Regions from separate parts of the Streptomyces sp. NPDC005393 genome, predicted to be linked through region 3. Evidence: riboswitches for the same ligand, from Rfam matches in the RefSeq annotation. Region 3 holds a riboswitch; each other region holds the start of a gene.
The links. A riboswitch is a leader RNA that binds a small molecule or an ion and turns the genes downstream of it on or off. The one in region 3 is predicted to bind cobalamin.
Positions count from the first base shown of each region.

Region 1: linked by a shared signal. The riboswitch ahead of cobN (cobaltochelatase subunit CobN) and the one ahead of metE (5-methyltetrahydropteroyltriglutamate--homocysteine S-methyltransferase) in region 3 are both predicted to bind cobalamin.
Region 2: linked by a shared signal. The riboswitch ahead of ABZS71_RS18150 (cobalamin biosynthesis protein) and the one ahead of metE (5-methyltetrahydropteroyltriglutamate--homocysteine S-methyltransferase) in region 3 are both predicted to bind cobalamin.

Region 1 covers NZ_JBEXFG010000003.1:181,203-186,401, reverse strand. Annotated here, with positions in the region: gene cobN (cobaltochelatase subunit CobN) at 1-3,197, opposite strand, end outside; cobalamin riboswitch at 3,231-3,397, opposite strand; gene cobG (precorrin-3B synthase) at 3,456-4,853, shown strand; gene ABZS71_RS05315 (precorrin-8X methylmutase) at 4,850-5,199, shown strand, end outside.
Region 2 covers NZ_JBEXFG010000019.1:89,623-94,821, forward strand. Annotated here, with positions in the region: gene ABZS71_RS18145 (cobyric acid synthase) at 1-640, opposite strand, end outside; gene ABZS71_RS18150 (cobalamin biosynthesis protein) at 637-1,680, opposite strand; cobalamin riboswitch at 1,810-1,962, opposite strand; gene ABZS71_RS18155 (hypothetical protein) at 2,135-2,386, opposite strand; gene ABZS71_RS18160 (inorganic phosphate transporter) at 2,401-3,696, opposite strand; gene ABZS71_RS18165 (class II aldolase/adducin family protein) at 3,947-4,627, shown strand; gene ABZS71_RS18170 (alpha/beta fold hydrolase) at 4,707-5,199, shown strand, end outside.
Region 3 covers NZ_JBEXFG010000014.1:114,244-119,442, reverse strand. Annotated here, with positions in the region: gene ABZS71_RS15145 (histidine phosphatase family protein) at 1-349, shown strand, start outside; gene metE (5-methyltetrahydropteroyltriglutamate--homocysteine S-methyltransferase) at 435-2,756, opposite strand; cobalamin riboswitch at 2,918-3,107, opposite strand; gene ABZS71_RS15135 (S1 family peptidase) at 3,575-4,915, shown strand; gene ABZS71_RS15130 (SDR family oxidoreductase) at 5,076-5,199, shown strand, end outside.

The DNA.
Region 1 (5,199 bases), on a different contig from region 3:
GCGCCCTTCAGCGCGCGCACGGTGGCGACCATGCCGCCGTGGTACTGGAAGTAGTCGTCCGAGTCGGCGATGTCGTGCTCGCGGGTGTCGGTGTTCTTCGCCGCGACCGCGATCCGGCGGTAGGCGCTCTCCATCTCCTCGCGGGCCGGACGTCCGTCCAGCTCACGGCCGTAGGCATAGCCGCCCCAGACCGTGTAGACCTCGGCGAGGTCGGCGTCGGTGCGCCAGTCGCGGCTGTCGATGAGCTGGAGCAGCCCGGCCCCGTAGGTGCCCGGGCGGGAGCCGAAGATACGGGTGGTGGCGCGGCGCTCGTCGCCGTGTTCGGCGAGGTCGGCCCGGGTGTGCGCCCGTACGTAGTTGTCCTCGTCGGCCTCGTCCAGGGACGCGGCGAGCCGTACGGCGTCGTCCAGCAGCGCGACGACATGCGGGAAGGCGTCACGGAAGAAGCCGCTGATGCGCAGCGTGACATCGACCCGCGGGCGGCCCAACTGGTCGGTCGGCACGGGTTCGAGCCCGGTCACCCGCCGCGAGGCGTCGTCCCACACCGGGCGGATGCCCAGCAGCGCGAGCGCCTCGGCCACATCGTCGCCGGAGGTGCGCATCGCGCTCGTGCCCCACAGCGACAGGCCGACGGACTTCGGCCACTGGCCGTCGTTGTCGGCGCGGTAGCGCTCCAGGAGCGAGTCGGCGAGCGCCTGGCCGGTCTCCCAGGCCAGCCGGCTGGGCACCGCCTTGGGGTCGACCGAGTAGAAGTTACGGCCCGTCGGCAGGACGTTGACCAGTCCGCGCAGCGGCGAGCCGGACGGGCCGGCGGGGACGAAGCCGCCGCTGAGCGCGTGGACGGCGTGGTCGATCTCGTCCGTGGTGGCGGCGAGGCGCGGTACGACCTCGCGGGCGGCGAAGTCCAGGATCGCGGTGACCGGGGCGCGCTGCTCCTCGGGCAGCCCGAGGGCGGCCTTCCGGGCGGCCTCCGGGGCCCACTCGGCGTCCTCCATCGCCTGGACGAGCGCGCGGGCGCGCTCCTCGGCCGCGTCGGCGCCGGTGCGGGTGGCGGCCGACTCGTCGAGGCCGAGCGCCTCGCGCAGCCCGGGAAGGGCCGTCGTACCGCCCCAGATCTGACGGGCGCGCAGAATGGCCAGGACGAGGTTGACGCGCCCGGGCCCGGTCGGGGCGGCGCCGAGGACATGCAGTCCGTCGCGTATCTGGGCGTCCTTGACCTCGCACAGCCAGCCGTCGACATGCAGGAGGAAGTCGTCGAAGCCGTCGTCGTCCGGCCGGGCCTCCAGGCCCAGGTCGTGGTCGAGCCTGGCGGCCTGGATCAGGGTCCAGATCTGGGCGCGGATGGCGGGGAGTTTGGCCGGGTCCATCGCGGAGATGGCGGCGTACTCGTCGAGCAGCTGCTCCAGCCGCGCGATGTCACCGTAGGACTCGGCGCGGGCCATCGGCGGTACGAGGTGGTCGACCAGGGTGGCGTGGGCGCGGCGCTTGGCCTGGGTGCCCTCGCCCGGGTCGTTGACCAGGAACGGGTAGATCAGCGGCAGATCGCCGAGCGCGGCGTCGGGGCCGCAGGCGGCGGACAGGGCCGCGTTCTTGCCCGGCAGCCACTCCAGATTGCCGTGCTTGCCCAGGTGCACCATGGCGTCGGCGCCGAAGCCGCCGTCCGCCCGGGGCGTGGCCATCCAGCGGTAGGCGGCCAGATAGTGGTGCGAGGGCGGCAGATCGGGGTCGTGGTAGATGGCGATGGGGTTCTCGCCGAAGCCGCGCGGCGGCTGGATGACGACCAGGAGGTTGGCACGGCGCAGCGCGGCGAGGACGATCTCGCCCTCGGGGTCGCGGCTGCTGTCCACGAACATCGCGCCGGGCGGCGGACCCCAGTGCTCCTCGACCGCGTCGCGCAGCTCCCGCGGCAGCGTGGCGTACCAGCGGCGGTAGTCGGCGGCCGGGATGCGGACCGGGTTGGCGGCCAGCTGCTCCTCGGTGAGCCAGTCCTGGTCATGGCCGCCCGCCTCGATGAGGGCATAGATCAGCTCGTCGCCATTGCCGGAGGCCAGGCCCGGGACCGCGTTTGGCCCGTCCTCGGGGCCGAAATCGTAGCCCTCGGCGCGCAGCCGGCGCAGCAGGGCGACGGCGCTCGCCGGGGTGTCGAGGCCGACGGCGTTGCCGATCCGGGAGTGCTTGGTGGGGTAGGCGGAGAGGACGAGCGCGAGGCGCTTGTCGGCCGCGGGGATGTGGCGCAGCCGGGCGTGTCGTATCGCGATGCCCGCGACGCGCGCGGCGCGCTCGGGGTCGGCGGCATAGACCGGCAGACCGTCCGCGTCGACCTCCTTGAAGGAGAACGGCACGGTGATGAGCCGTCCGTCGAACTCCGGGACGGCCACCTGGGTGGCGGCGTCCAGCGGCGACAGGCCCTCGTCGTTCTCCTCCCATACGGCGCGCGAGCTGGTCAGGCACAGCGCCTGGAGGACGGGTACGTCGAGCGCGGCGAGCGCGCCCGCGTCCCACGCCTCGTCGTCGCCGCCCGCGGACGCCTCGGCGGGCCGGGTGCCGCCGGCCGCGAGGACGGTGGTGACGACCGCGTCGGCCGGGCCGAGGGCCTCGATCAACTCGGGCTCGGGGGCGCGCAGGGAGGCGACGAACAGCGGCAGCGGTCGGCCCCCCGCGTCCTCCACGGCCTGGCACAGGGCCTCGACGAAAGCGGTGTTGCCGCTCATGTGGTGGGCGCGGTAATAGAGCACGGCGATGGTCGGGCCGGTCGTCGTCCGCGCGGTGCGCTCCAGCGGACCCCAGGTGGGGGCGGGCGCGGGCGGATCGAAGCCATGGCCGGTGAGCAGCACGGTGTCGGAGAGGAACCGGGCCAGCTGGGCCAGGTTGGCGGGCCCGCCGTGGGCGAGATAGGCGTGGGCCTCGGCGGCGATCCCGACCGGGACCGTGGACGCCTCCATGAGCTGGGCGTCAGGGGCCTGTTCACCGGTGAGGACGACAACCGGGCGGTCCCCGGCGAGCAGCGTGTCGAGCCCCTCCTGCCAGGCGCGGACGCCGCCGAGAAGCCGGACGACGACGAGTTGGACGCCGTCGAGGAGGCCGGGGAGGTCATCGAGTGCGAGCCGGGCCGGGTTGGCGAGGCGGTACGGCACCGGGCCCGTGGCGGCACGCGCACTGAGCAGGTCGGTGTCGGACGTCGACAGCAGCAGGATCATGCGCAGCGCGCCTTCCTCGGGGTCCGCGCCCCGGGCGGGTTGGAAGACGGCGGGAGTTCCTGGCTCGCCCGGCCGCTGCCGTACCGACAGCCACCGTGCTCACAGTGGCGGGACCGCGCCGGATTCGCACCGGCTTCCTCCCCTTGACGCCGTCTTGTGCGTCCGGCGGGCCGGGACGACCCACCGCTGAGCATAGTAAGCGTTGCTGACCTGGCAGGGGACGGAGAGGGCTGGTCGATCGTCGGTATGCTCGCCGCCATGCCCCTTCCCCCGACCACCGTCCCACCTGGGAATGAAGCGCCCTCCGGCCGCCGGAGCGGGCCCGATGACGCCTGCCCGGGGGCGTTGCGGCTGCACACGGCGGACGATGGCGCGCTGGCCCGTATCCGAGTGCCGGCAGGCTTGCTGACGGCCCGTCAGGCGGACGCGCTGACAGGAGTGGCCGAGGAGCTGGGGGACGGCCGGCTGGACATCACCTCCCGGGGCAACCTGCAGGTACGCGGCCTGGACGCGGGGTGCGGCACGGAGCTGGCGGCCCGGCTGCGGGCGGCCGGACTGCTTCCGTCGGACCGGCACGACCGGGTGCGCAACATCGTGGCGTCGCCGCTGTGCGGGCTGGACGGCGCGGGGCATGCGGATGCGGCGGCGTGGGCACGGGAGTTGGACGCGGCGCTGTGCGACGAGACGTCGGGCGAGTTGTCCGCCTTGTCGGGCCGTTTCCTGTTCGCGCTGGACGACGGGCGCGGCGATGTGGCCGCCTTGGGCGCGGATGTGACATTGATCGCAACGCCGGACGGCGGGGCCGTGCTGCGGATGCCCGCTCCGGCGTGTCGCGGTGGCGGGGCGGACGGTCACAACACGCCGGGCGGCGACGCCGAGCTGAGAGTGCGGGCCGGCGATGCGCCGCGCGCGGCCGCGCTGGCCGCCGTGGAGTTCCTGGCGGGAATGCGCGAGAGCGGCAGCCGGGCGTGGCGTGTACGGGAGCTCCCGGCGCAACACGCCGTGACGGCCGACCGGTTGGCGGCGCGACTCGCCAACGCGGGCATCGAAACGGTACGTACCGCACATAAGGGCCCCGAGCCCAAGGGCTCGGACGCTTCGGGGCCGCGCCCCGCGCCGGGGCTGGTGGCCGGGCCGGACGGGCGCCGCGCCGTGTCCGTCGCCGTCCCGCTCGGCCGGGTGAGCGCGGCCCAGTGGCGGCTGCTCGCCACGCTCGCCTCCCGGGGCGGGTCGGGCGAGCTGCGTGTGACACCCTGGCGCGGCGTGGTGCTCCCGGGGTTCTCCCCGGACGGCGGCCGGGCCGCGTCGCACGAGCTGTCCGACGCCGGGCTCGTGACCGAGCCGGACTCCCCGTGGCTCGGCGTCGGTGCGTGCACCGGACGTCCCGGCTGCGCCAAGTCCCTTGCCAATGTGCGTGCCGACGCGGAGCGCGCGGTGGCGGGTGACCGTCGTCCGGGTTCGCTGCCGGTGTACTTCTCCGGCTGTGAGCGGCGCTGCGGCCACCCCGGCGGCCGCTGGGTGGACGCGCTGGCGACCGGCGCGGGCTACCGGGTCACCGTACGGGACACGCCGGAGGCGGACAGCGCGGACCTGCGCGTGGATGTGACAGCAGAGCAGGTGGCCGACGCCGTGGCGGCGGCCCGGGGAACGAGATGATCGAGGGCACAGTGTTCGACTACGAGAAGGACGGCGCGGCCATCTACCGCGCCTCCTTTGCCACCATCCGCGCCGAGGCGGACCTCGGCGGCCTTCCCGCCGACGTCAGCCGGGTCGCGGTGCGGATGATTCACGCCTGCGGCATGGTCGACCTGGTCAAGGACCTCGGGTACTCCCCCGAGGTGGTCTCCCGCGCCCGCGCCGCGCTGCGCGCCGGCGCCCCCGTGCTGTGCGACGCGCAGATGGTCGCCAGCGGTGTCACCCGCAAGCGGCTTCCCGCCGGCAACGAGGTGGTGTGCACGCTCTCCGACCCTGACGTACCGGAGTTGGCGCGGCGGATGGGCAC
Region 2 (5,199 bases), on a different contig from region 3:
CCAGACCGGGCTCCAGGAGCGTCACATCGCCGCGGAACTTGTTGACCATATAGGCGGCGATATGCCGCTGGTCCTGTGCCGACAGCAGCGCGGTCGTGCCGAAGAAGGACGCGAAGACGCCCCCGCGGTCGATATCGCCGACCACCACGACCGGCAGCCCGGCGGCCCGTGCGAGCCCCATGTTGACGATGTCGGTACGGCGCAGATTGATCTCGGCCGGGCTGCCCGCGCCCTCACAGATCACCGCGTCATGGGTGCGGCGCAGCTCCGCCAGGCACTCCGTGACAGTTCCGAGCAGCGCCTCGCGCCGCTCGCTGTGGTAGCCGCGGGCGCTCAGCTCGCCCACCGGCTTGCCCAGCAGCACCACTTGGCTGCTGCTGTCGCTTCCCGGCTTCAGCAGTACGGGGTTCATCAGGGCGCTGGGCTCGACGCGCGCGGCGGCGGCCTGCATGGCCTGGGCGCGCCCGATCTCCGCCCCGTCCCGGGTGACGAAGGAGTTGAGCGACATGTTCTGCGCCTTGAAGGGCGCCACGCGGACGCCCTTGCGCGCCAGCCACCGGCAGATACCCGCCGTGACCACGCTCTTGCCCGCGTCCGAGGTCGTCCCCGCGACCAGCAGGCCGTGGCCAGGCCCGGTCATCGGCGTGCCCTTTCGTTGTCGGGTGCGGGCCGGTGGGTGGGTTGTGCCCACCCGTCCCGCCCAGAGGGAACCTCCCAGCGGTAGCCGGGGGAGGAACGGCGGCCCACAACGGCTCTCGCCGCGATCGACGTCAGCAGCGCCAGGGCGCCGACGCGGCGCGACAGCCGCACCGCGCGGTCGATGTCCGTGATCTCCACGGCGCGCCCGCCGGAGTTGAGCACCGGCCGGTGCTCGACCCGGCCGCCGTACGCGAGGGTGCCGCCCAGCCGTACGCCGAGCGCGCCCGCGAAGGACGCCTCCACCGGGCCCGCGTTGGGGCTCGGATGGCGCCGTCCGTCCCGCCGCCAGGCGCGCCACGCGCCGCGCGGGTCGGCGCCCGCGAGGGTGGCCAGGGCCGCCGTAAGGCGCGCACCGGGCCAGCCGGCGGCGTCGTCCAGACGGGCCGCCGCCCAGCCGAACCGCCGGTAGCGCGGCGACTTGTGGCCCACCATGGCGTCCAGGGTGTTGACGGCGCGGAAGCCGATGAGCCCCGGCACTCCGCCCACGGCGCCCCACACCAGCGCGCCCACCACGGCATCGGAGGTGTTCTCGGCGACCGATTCGACGACCGCGCGGGCCATCTGCTGTCCGTCCAGCGCCTGCGGATCGCGTCCGCACAGATGCGGCAGCCGCTCCCTGGCGGTGGCGAGGTCCCCGGCGGCCAGCGCGTCGCCGACGGCCCGCGCCTCACGCCGGAGCGTCGTACCGCCCAGCACGGCCCAGGTGGCGGCGGCGGTCAGCGCGATGTCCGTCGTACGGGGCCCGGCAAGGGCCCGTACGGTACGCGTCAGCAGCGCGGCACCGGCGGCCGCGCCGCCCGCGCACAGCGCGGTGTGCAGGGCCCCGTGGCCGCGGTGGTCGCGCCACAGCCGCCGCTCGGCGGCCGCGGCGGCGCGCCCGAACGCGGCCACCGGATGACCGCGGCGCGGATCGCCCATGGCGAGGTCGCCGAGGAAGCCGAGGGCGGCGCCGCACGCGTACGAGGCGTGGTCGGCACGCATCCGTCAGCCCGCCGTCGCGCCTCGGCGCGGCGGCGTGCGGACAGGTGGGGCTGGCGGCGTTTCGGGGCCGGGCATGGCGGTATGTCCTCACTCAGGGTCCGCGCCCTGGCTCGACGTGACCGGCGGTGAGAGTCTCCTGGCTCCCGGATCCGCGGTTCTCCCGGCCTTCCAGCTCCGCATACGGACGAACCATATGGATGAGCCGTGACCCCATACAGGCGATGGGAGAGCGCTCCCCGGTGACAGTGGCGGGACCGCGCCGGATTCTCACCGGCTTCCTCTCCTGCCGCCGTTTGGCTCCGGAAGTCCACCATGGGCCGCGAATGGCCGTCAACTCGCATATGACCCGCGATGCGTGAGTGTGCCGAGGCCCACATGGACCGACCGCCGGTCGGTCGACGCTGGTCAGCGCCGCCGCCCGGCGGTCGGTGGGGTCGATGAGGACGTGCGGTCCTCAGGCGACGATCAGATAGATGCCGTACGCCACGACCGCGGCGCACAGCCCGAAGCAGGCGTACGCGGCGGTGCGGGCGGCCGCGGAGGCGCCGCCCGCCACCACCGCCGTGCCGACCGCGCCGTCGTGCGGCTGCGGCTGGTCACTCCGGGACGTTCCGACGATCCCCAGGGTGAAGACGCCCACCATGCCGACCGTCACCGCGAGGCTGATGCCGAAGACCTGGCCGAGTGCCGCCCAGTCGATGCTCATCTACGTAGCTCCCTTTAGCTGGTGGTGCTGGTCGCCGCGGCGGCGGGGGTGGGGGTGGTCTCCGTGGCGGGCGCCGCGGTGGGCTCCGGGACGCTCTCCGCGGTGGTGTCCGCGGTGGTCTCGGTAGTGGTCGCGGCACCCGCGGGCGGCGGGGCGACGGACCGCAGGGCGGCGGTGACGGCGCCCACCGGCTCGGCGGACGGCACTCCGACCTCGTTGACGTTGGTGTGGTCCACGGGCTTGCGGCGCGACAGCGCCCAGATCGCCCCGCAGGCCAGGACGGCCAGCACGGCGACCGCCGTGACTCCCCAGCTCCCCTGGTCGGCCAGCAGCGCCGCGCCGCCCGCGACGAGACCCGCGGCCGGCAGGGTCAGCACCCATGCGATGACCATGCGGCCCGCGGTCGACCAGTGCATCACCGCGCCCTTGCGGCCGACCCCCGCGCCCATCACGGCGCCGGAGCAGACCTGGGTGGTGGACAGCGCGAAGCCGATGTGGGAGGAGGCGAGGATGACGGTCGCGGCACCGGTCTGGGCGGCGAAGCCCTGCGGCGGCTGGATGTCGGTGATGCCCTTGCCCATGGTGCGGATGATGCGCCAGCCGCCCAGGTAGGTGCCGAGCGCGATGGCCAGGCCCGCGGAGACGATGACCCACAGCGGCGGGTCGGAGTCGGGCGCGACGACGCCGCCGGTGACCAGCGCCAGGGTGATCACACCCATCGTCTTCTGGGCGTCGTTGGTGCCGTGGGCGAGGGAGACCAGGGCGGCCGAGGCGATCTGGCCGGCGCGGTAGCCCTTCGCGGTGTCCTCGGGGGAGCGGTCGCGGCCCAGCCGGTAGGTGAGCCGGGTGGCGGCCAACGTGGCGATTCCGGCCACGATCGGCGCGGCGACGGCGGGGATCAGGACCTTCATGACGATCGCGTCGCCGTTGACCCCCTGCAGGCCGACGGAGGCCACCGTGGCGCCGATGAGGCCGCCGAAGAGAGCGTGCGAGGAGCTGGAGGGGAGCCCGGCGAGCCAGGTCACCAGATTCCAGAGGATCGCGCCGACCAGACCCGCGAAGATCACTTCGGGTCGGATGCCGGAATTCTCGTCGACGATCCCTCCGGAGATGGTCTTGGCGACCTCCACGGACAGGAACGCGCCGACGAGATTGAGGACCGCCGACATCGCCACCGCCACCCGGGGACCGAGTGCTCCCGTGGAGATGGTGGTGGCCATGGCGTTGGCGGTGTCGTGGAAGCCGTTCGTAAAGTCGAACACCAAGGCCGTGATGATCACGATCCCGATGAGAAGCGTGATGTGTTCCATACACCCGGTCAATCAGTTCGAAGGTTCGGTATCAGCACGGTGAACGTAAGGAAACTGGATGAACGGAAGGTGAACTGAGGCGGGCGTCATGGTGACGCGCGGGCGAGAGTGCGGCGCCGGTCCGACTCTCGCCGTACTTCCGTACGTCATACGGGGTTTGAGGGGCGTACCCGAAGGGCCGATAAGGACCCCGCCCCGCCATGTCCTCGGCCCCGGCCGCCTGGCAGGATCGGACCCCGGAGGTGAGGGCGTGACGGAGTCGCGATCCCCACAGCGGCCGCGGCTGACCCGGCCCCTGCGGCAGGCGTGGGCCCAGGTGGTCCGGACGGCCCGCAGAACCACGGCCGACGGCCTCGTCGTCGGCACTTCGGGCAATGTCTCGGCGCGGGTCGGCGACACCGTCCTGGTGACCCCGAGCGGCCTCCCCTACGACCGGCTCGGCCCGCGCGACGCGGTCGGCGTGGATCTCGACGGCCGGCAGGTCCTCGGGACGCTCACGCCCACCAGTGAGCTTCCGATGCACCTGGCCGTCTACCGGAACACGGACGCCGCGGCCGTCGTCCACACCCACGCCGTCCACGCCACGGCCGTCTCCACCCTGGTCGACGAGGTCCCCGCGATCCACTACATGACCGGCTCGCTCGGCGGGCCGGTCCGGGTCGCGGGATACGCGCTCTACGGCACCGACGAGCTGGCCGACGCCATGCTCGAGGCGCTGCGCGACCGCAGCGGCGCTCTGCTGCGCAACCACGGCACCGTCGTCCACGGCGCGACCCTGGACCAGGCGTACGACCGCACCGCCCAGCTCGAATGGATGTGCCGGGTCTGGCTCACCGCCGCCGCCGTCCCGGGCCGCACCCCCGCCCTGATCCCGCCGGACGAGCTGGCCCGCGCCGCCGAGAAGCTGCGCGGCTACGGCCGGCCCCGCTGAGCCGCCCCGCCGGGGCCGGACCGCACGACCGGACGCGCCCGTCTGGCCGGCAGGCGGCTTCCCGCTCACACTGGGAGGGATGCGTCTGCGGACAACGGCGGTTGCGGCCGCCACCACTATCCTCAGTGTCGGCGCGACCGCGGTGGCGGGCGGACGGTACGCCACCGACGCTGCGCTCAAACCGGCCCCCGACCGTCCGCTGCCGAACGAACCCCCGCTCACCGTGCACGGGACCACGGACGGCCAGATCACCCTCACCCGCTCGCTCGCCTCGCTGCGCCCCGGCACCTACGGCCTCGCGGGCCGCGCCTGCCACGCCGTCGTCGGCCCCGTCATCGAGGACGCCCCGCACCCCGCCGACTGCGTCGTGCGCCGCCTGGAGCGGATCACCCACGGCACCCTCGACCCCGGGACCCGGGTCCGGCTCACCCCGCAGGTGCACATCGGCAATCCGCGGGACGCCCTCGGCATCGAGCACGCCGACGTCGACGTGCCCGGCGAACTCGGGCCGCTGCCCGCGTGGTTCCTCCCCGGCGAACGCACCACCTGGGTGATCACCACCCATGGCCTCG
Region 3 (5,199 bases):
CGACGTGGGCCGCTGGCGGGGCCGTTCGCTGGACGACGTCGGGCGTCAGGCGCCGCAGGAGGTGGCGGACTGGCTGGCCGATCCGGCGGCGGCGCCGCACGGCGGCGAGTCGCTGCTGGAGCTGGTGGAACGGGTCGGGGCGTGGCTGGAGGCGTGGTCCGGGCGCGAGCGGCGGGTGCTCGCCGTCGCCGAGCCCGCCGTGGTCCGCGCCGCCCTCGTCCACGCCCTCGCCATCCCCGCGCGGACCTTCTGGCGCCTCGATGTCGCCCCGCTGACCGCGACCGAGCTCAGCGGCCGCTCGGGACGGTGGAATCTGCGCTGCGGTCGGCCGCTGGCCGCGTCGCGGTAAGGGGCCGGGGGCCGCCGCGAGCACACGCGCCCGCGACGGCCCCCAGGCGCCCCGCCCTCAGGACTCAGGACTCAGGACTCATGAGTCAGGACGCGGTGCCGTCCAGCACGGCCCGTACCTCCCTCGCGGCGGCCACCATGTGCTTGAGCGACGTACGGACCTCGGGCCAGCCGCGGGTCTTCAGCCCGCAGTCCGGGTTGACCCAGAGCCGCTCGGGCGGGATGGCCTCGAGCCCCCTGCGCAGCAGGGCGGCCGCCTCCTCGGCGCTCGGTACCCGGGGGGAGTGGATGTCGTAGACACCGGGGCCGACCTCGCGCGGATAGCCGGCCTCGGCCAGCTCCCCGGCCACCTGCATATGCGACCGCGCCGCCTCCAGGCTGATGACATCGGCGTCGAGGTCGTCGATGGCCTGGAGGATGTCGCCGAACTCGGCGTAGCACATATGGGTGTGGATCTGGGTGTCCGGGCGCACCCCCGCCGTGGTGAGCCGGAACGCCTCGGTGGCCCAGGCCAGATACCCGGGGCGGCCGGCGGCGCGCAGCGGCAGGGTTTCGCGCAGGGCGGGCTCGTCGACCTGGATGACCGAGGTCCCGGCCGCCTCCAGGTCGGCCACCTCGTCGCGCAGCGCCAGCGCGACCTGGCGGGCGGTCTCGGCGAGCGGCTGGTCGTCGCGGACGAAGGACCAGGCGAGCATGGTGACCGGGCCGGTGAGCATGCCCTTGACCGGACGGTCGGTGAGGGACTGGGCGTAGGCCGTCCAGCGCACCGTCATCGGCTCCGGGCGGGAGATGTCGCCGGCCAGGATCGGCGGGCGGACGTAGCGGGTGCCGTAGGACTGGACCCAGCCGTGCCGGGTGGCGAGATATCCGGTGAGCCGCTCGGCGAAGTACTGGACCATGTCGTTGCGTTCGGGCTCGCCGTGCACCAGGACATCGAGTCCGGCCTTCTCCTGGAAGGAGACCACCTCGCGGATCTCGGCTTCGATCCGCTCCTCGTAACCGGCGGTGCCGATCCGCCCGGCCCGCAGATCGGCGCGGGCGGTGCGCAGTTCGGCCGTCTGCGGGAAGGAGCCGATGGTGGTCGTCGGCAGCTGCGGCAGCCGCAGCCGGTCGCGCTGGGCGGCGACCCGCTCGGCGTACGGCCGTGAGCGGCGGGCGTCGGCCCCGGTGACGGCCTGGGCGCGGGCGCGTACGGCCGGGTCGCGGGTCAGCGCGGAGCCGGCCCGGGAGGCCAGATCGGCGCGGTTGGCGGCGAGTTGCGCGGCGATGGTGTCCGTACCGTCGCTCAGCCCGCGGGCGAGGGTGACGATCTCGGCCGTCTTCTGCCGGGCGAACGCCAGCCAGCGGGCGATCTGCGGATCCACCTCGCGCTCGACCGTCGCGTCCAGCGGGACATGCAGCAGGGAGCAGGACGCGGCCACATCCACCCGGCCCGCGAGACCGAGCAGGGTGCCGAGGGTGGACAGCGACGCCGACAGGTCGTTGATCCACACATTGCGGCCGTCCACGACGCCCGCGACCAGGCGCTTCCCCGGCAGCCCGCCGGCCGCGGCGAGATCGTCGAGGTTGGCCGAAGCAGGCCCGGTGAAGTCGAGCGCCAGCCCCTCGACCGGCGCCTTGGCCAGCACCGGCAGGGCCTCGCCGAGCCGGTCGAAGTACGAGGCGACCAGCAGCTTGGGCCGGTCGGTGAGGGCGCCCAGCTCACGGCAGGCGCGGGCGGCGGCGTTCAGCTCGGCCGCCGTGCGGTCCTGGACCAGCGCCGGCTCATCCAGCTGGACCCACTCGGCGCCGGCCGCCCGCAGATCGGCCAGCACCTCCGCGTACACCGGAATCAGCCGGTCCAGGAGGGTGAGCGGTACGAACGAGCCGTCCACTCCGGGTGCGGGCTTGGCGAGCAGCAGATAGGTGACCGGGCCGACCAGCACCGGGCGGGGGGTGTGGCCGAGCGCGACCGCCTCCCTCAACTCGGCCACCTGCTTTGCGGAGTCGGCGCGGAAGACGGTGTCGGGGCCGAGCTCGGGCACCAGATAGTGGTAGTTGGTGTCGAACCACTTGGTCATCTCCAGCGGCGCCACCTCCCGGGTGCCGCGCGCCATCGCGAAGTAGCCGTCCAGCGGATCGGCCTCGACGGCGGCGCGGTGGCGGTCGGGGACGGCGCCGACCATGACGCTGGTGTCCAGCACATGGTCGTACATCGAGAAGTCGCCGGTGGGCACCTCGTGCAGACCGGCGTCGGCCAGCTGCCGCCAGGTGGTACGGCGCAGGCCCGCCGCTGTCTCCCGGAGGGCCTCGGCGGTGACCCGGCCCTTCCAGTACCCCTCGACGGCCTTCTTCAGCTTCCGGTCCGGCCCCTGGCGGGGGTAGCCGTACACGGTGGCCCTGGCCGCCGCCGTCGCGTGCGTTGTCACGGAACTCTCCTTCGCGAGCACTCGTCATGAGCTCCCGGGGACCGGGCACAGGGCGCGAAGGGATGGCGCGGACCCCGGAAACACCGCATGGTGCCCGCCCGCGCCGCCGACCCGCCCTCGAGGTCACCGAGAGACCGCGCGCGTCCGACGCGCACGGGCAGTGGCAGGTCTTCGGACTCGCGGGCGCGCCTCGTGTCCCCACGAGGCATCTACTGGCCGTCGCTTCCCAGACCCGGCTGCCGGGCCCAGTGCGTATGACGGCGGTCGTTCCCGCTCACCGCTGCGGGGCAGTCCCGGATTCCCACCGGGTTCCCTCTTACGACGCGCCTGCCTGGCGGACAGGGCGAACCAGCTGCACGGCCCAGACTAGGCGCTCACCCCGGTCCCGGGAAACCGGTTCGGTGGCCGGGCGGTCCGTCGCGCTCATCGCGTTCGTCGTAACGAAACGATCTCTCCGATGGCGCGCCCCCATCGGATGGACTTCTGTGACGTGATGGCGTTACCCACGGCCAAGCCCCGCCCCGCCCTCGCGATCGTCTGCGCCGCCGCCGCGATGGCGACGCTCCGCGTGCCACGCACTGCCCGCGCGACGCCGGGTCCGCGCCCTTGAGCCGGGCGACCGCGAGATCGACAGTCTGCCCGTGCACAGCGACTACGACGGTCCGGGCCTCGACCGGATCTGCTTCCACCAGCGCGTCCCGCGCATTCCGTAGACGCCCGCCGCCCGCGGTGAGCGCGACGCCGGTTCCGCCCGTATGAGGGAGAGGGTCTTCACCGTCCGAGGCCCCGGGGCTGGATCGACGTAAGGAGGCAGGGTGGTGAAGCACATGCGGCGAGGTGGACGCCGACTCGTACGGTTCGCGGCCGTCGGGGCGTTGGTCTGCGGCGGCGTGATGGTCGCGCAGTCCGCACCGGGTGCATCGGGATCGGCTCACGGGGCGACCGGAGACGGCACGCACGTCCTGGGGGCGCGGAGCGACGATCTGGGCGGGCGTCTGGTGTCCCGGCTCGGCACCTCCCGTACGGCGGGCAACTGGATCGGCTCCGACGGGCGCCCGGTGGTCGCGGTGACCGACGCGGACGCGGCGGCCGAGGTCAGCCGGGCGGGGGCGAAGGCCAAGCGGGTGCGGTACAGCATGAATGAGCTGGACTCCGCCACCGAGACGCTGCGCTCGGCGCCCCGGGTGGCGGGCACCGCGTGGATGGTGGACCCCGCGTCCAACAAGGTGGTGGTGCTCGGCGACAGCACCGTCCCCGCCGCCCGCTGGTCACGGATGAAGGACCTCGGCGCGCGGGTGGGCAGCGAGGTGAGCATGGAGCGGACGACGGGCTCCTTCACCACCAGGACCGCCGGCGCCGCCCCGATCTTCACCAACGGCAGCCGCTGCTCCGCCGGTTTCAATGTCACCAACGGCCAGACCGGCTTCATCCTGACGGCGGGTCACTGCGGGCCCACCGGCACCCCCTGGTTCACCGACACCTCGGGATCCACGAACATCGGGACCACGGTCCAAAGCAGCTTCCCCGGCAATGACTTCTCGCTGGTGCGGTACGACAACCGCTCGCTCGACCAGAGCAGCGTCCTGGACGTCGGCAACGGTCAGGCGGTGCGGGTCACCGGGGTCGGCGACCCCGTCGTGGGCCAGGAGGTCTTCCGCAGCGGCAGCACCTCCGGGCTGCACTCCGGCAAGGTCACCGGACTGAACGCGACGGTCAACTACCCCGAGGGCAGTGTCGGCGGTCTGATCCAGACCACTGTGTGCGCCGAGCCGGGCGACAGCGGAGGCCCGCTCTTCTCCCAGGGCGTGGCGCTCGGCATCACCTCCGGCGGCAGCGGCGACTGCACCAGGGGCGGTGTGACCTTCTTCCAGCCGGTGACCAAGGCGCTGACGGCCCTCGGGGTGAGCATCCCGGGCACCATGGCCCAGGGCACCAGCCCGGCCGGCGCACCGGGCGCACCGGTCAACGGCGCGGCGGCGCCCGGGAGTTCGGAAGCCGTGGGCGGTCTGCCGACGGTCGACGACATCGTGGCGTACGGCCGGCGGTTCGGCCCCGGGCTGCTGGTCATCGCCGCGGGGTTCATCGGGATTCTCTCGACCTTCGCCATCCGTCCCAGCCGGCGCCGCCGGTACCGCGACTACTCCACCGGGTGGGGGTGAGCCGGCCCAGGCCGGATTGCGCGCCGATCCTTGAGCCCCGCCTCGCCCTCGCCCTCGCCGTCCGGCGCGCCGTGGCCGCCGATCCGGTGCGAGACCGGGGCGGTTGCGTACGGTCGGGCGTGCGTACCGCCAAGCGACAGGCGAGTGGAAGGACGGAGCAGTGCACATCGACCTCACCGGCAGGACCGCTGTCGTCACCGGATCCTCTCAGGGCATCGGCCACGCCATCGCCACCGGCCTGGCCGCGTCCGGCGCCGCCGTGATCCTGACCGGCCGTCACGCGG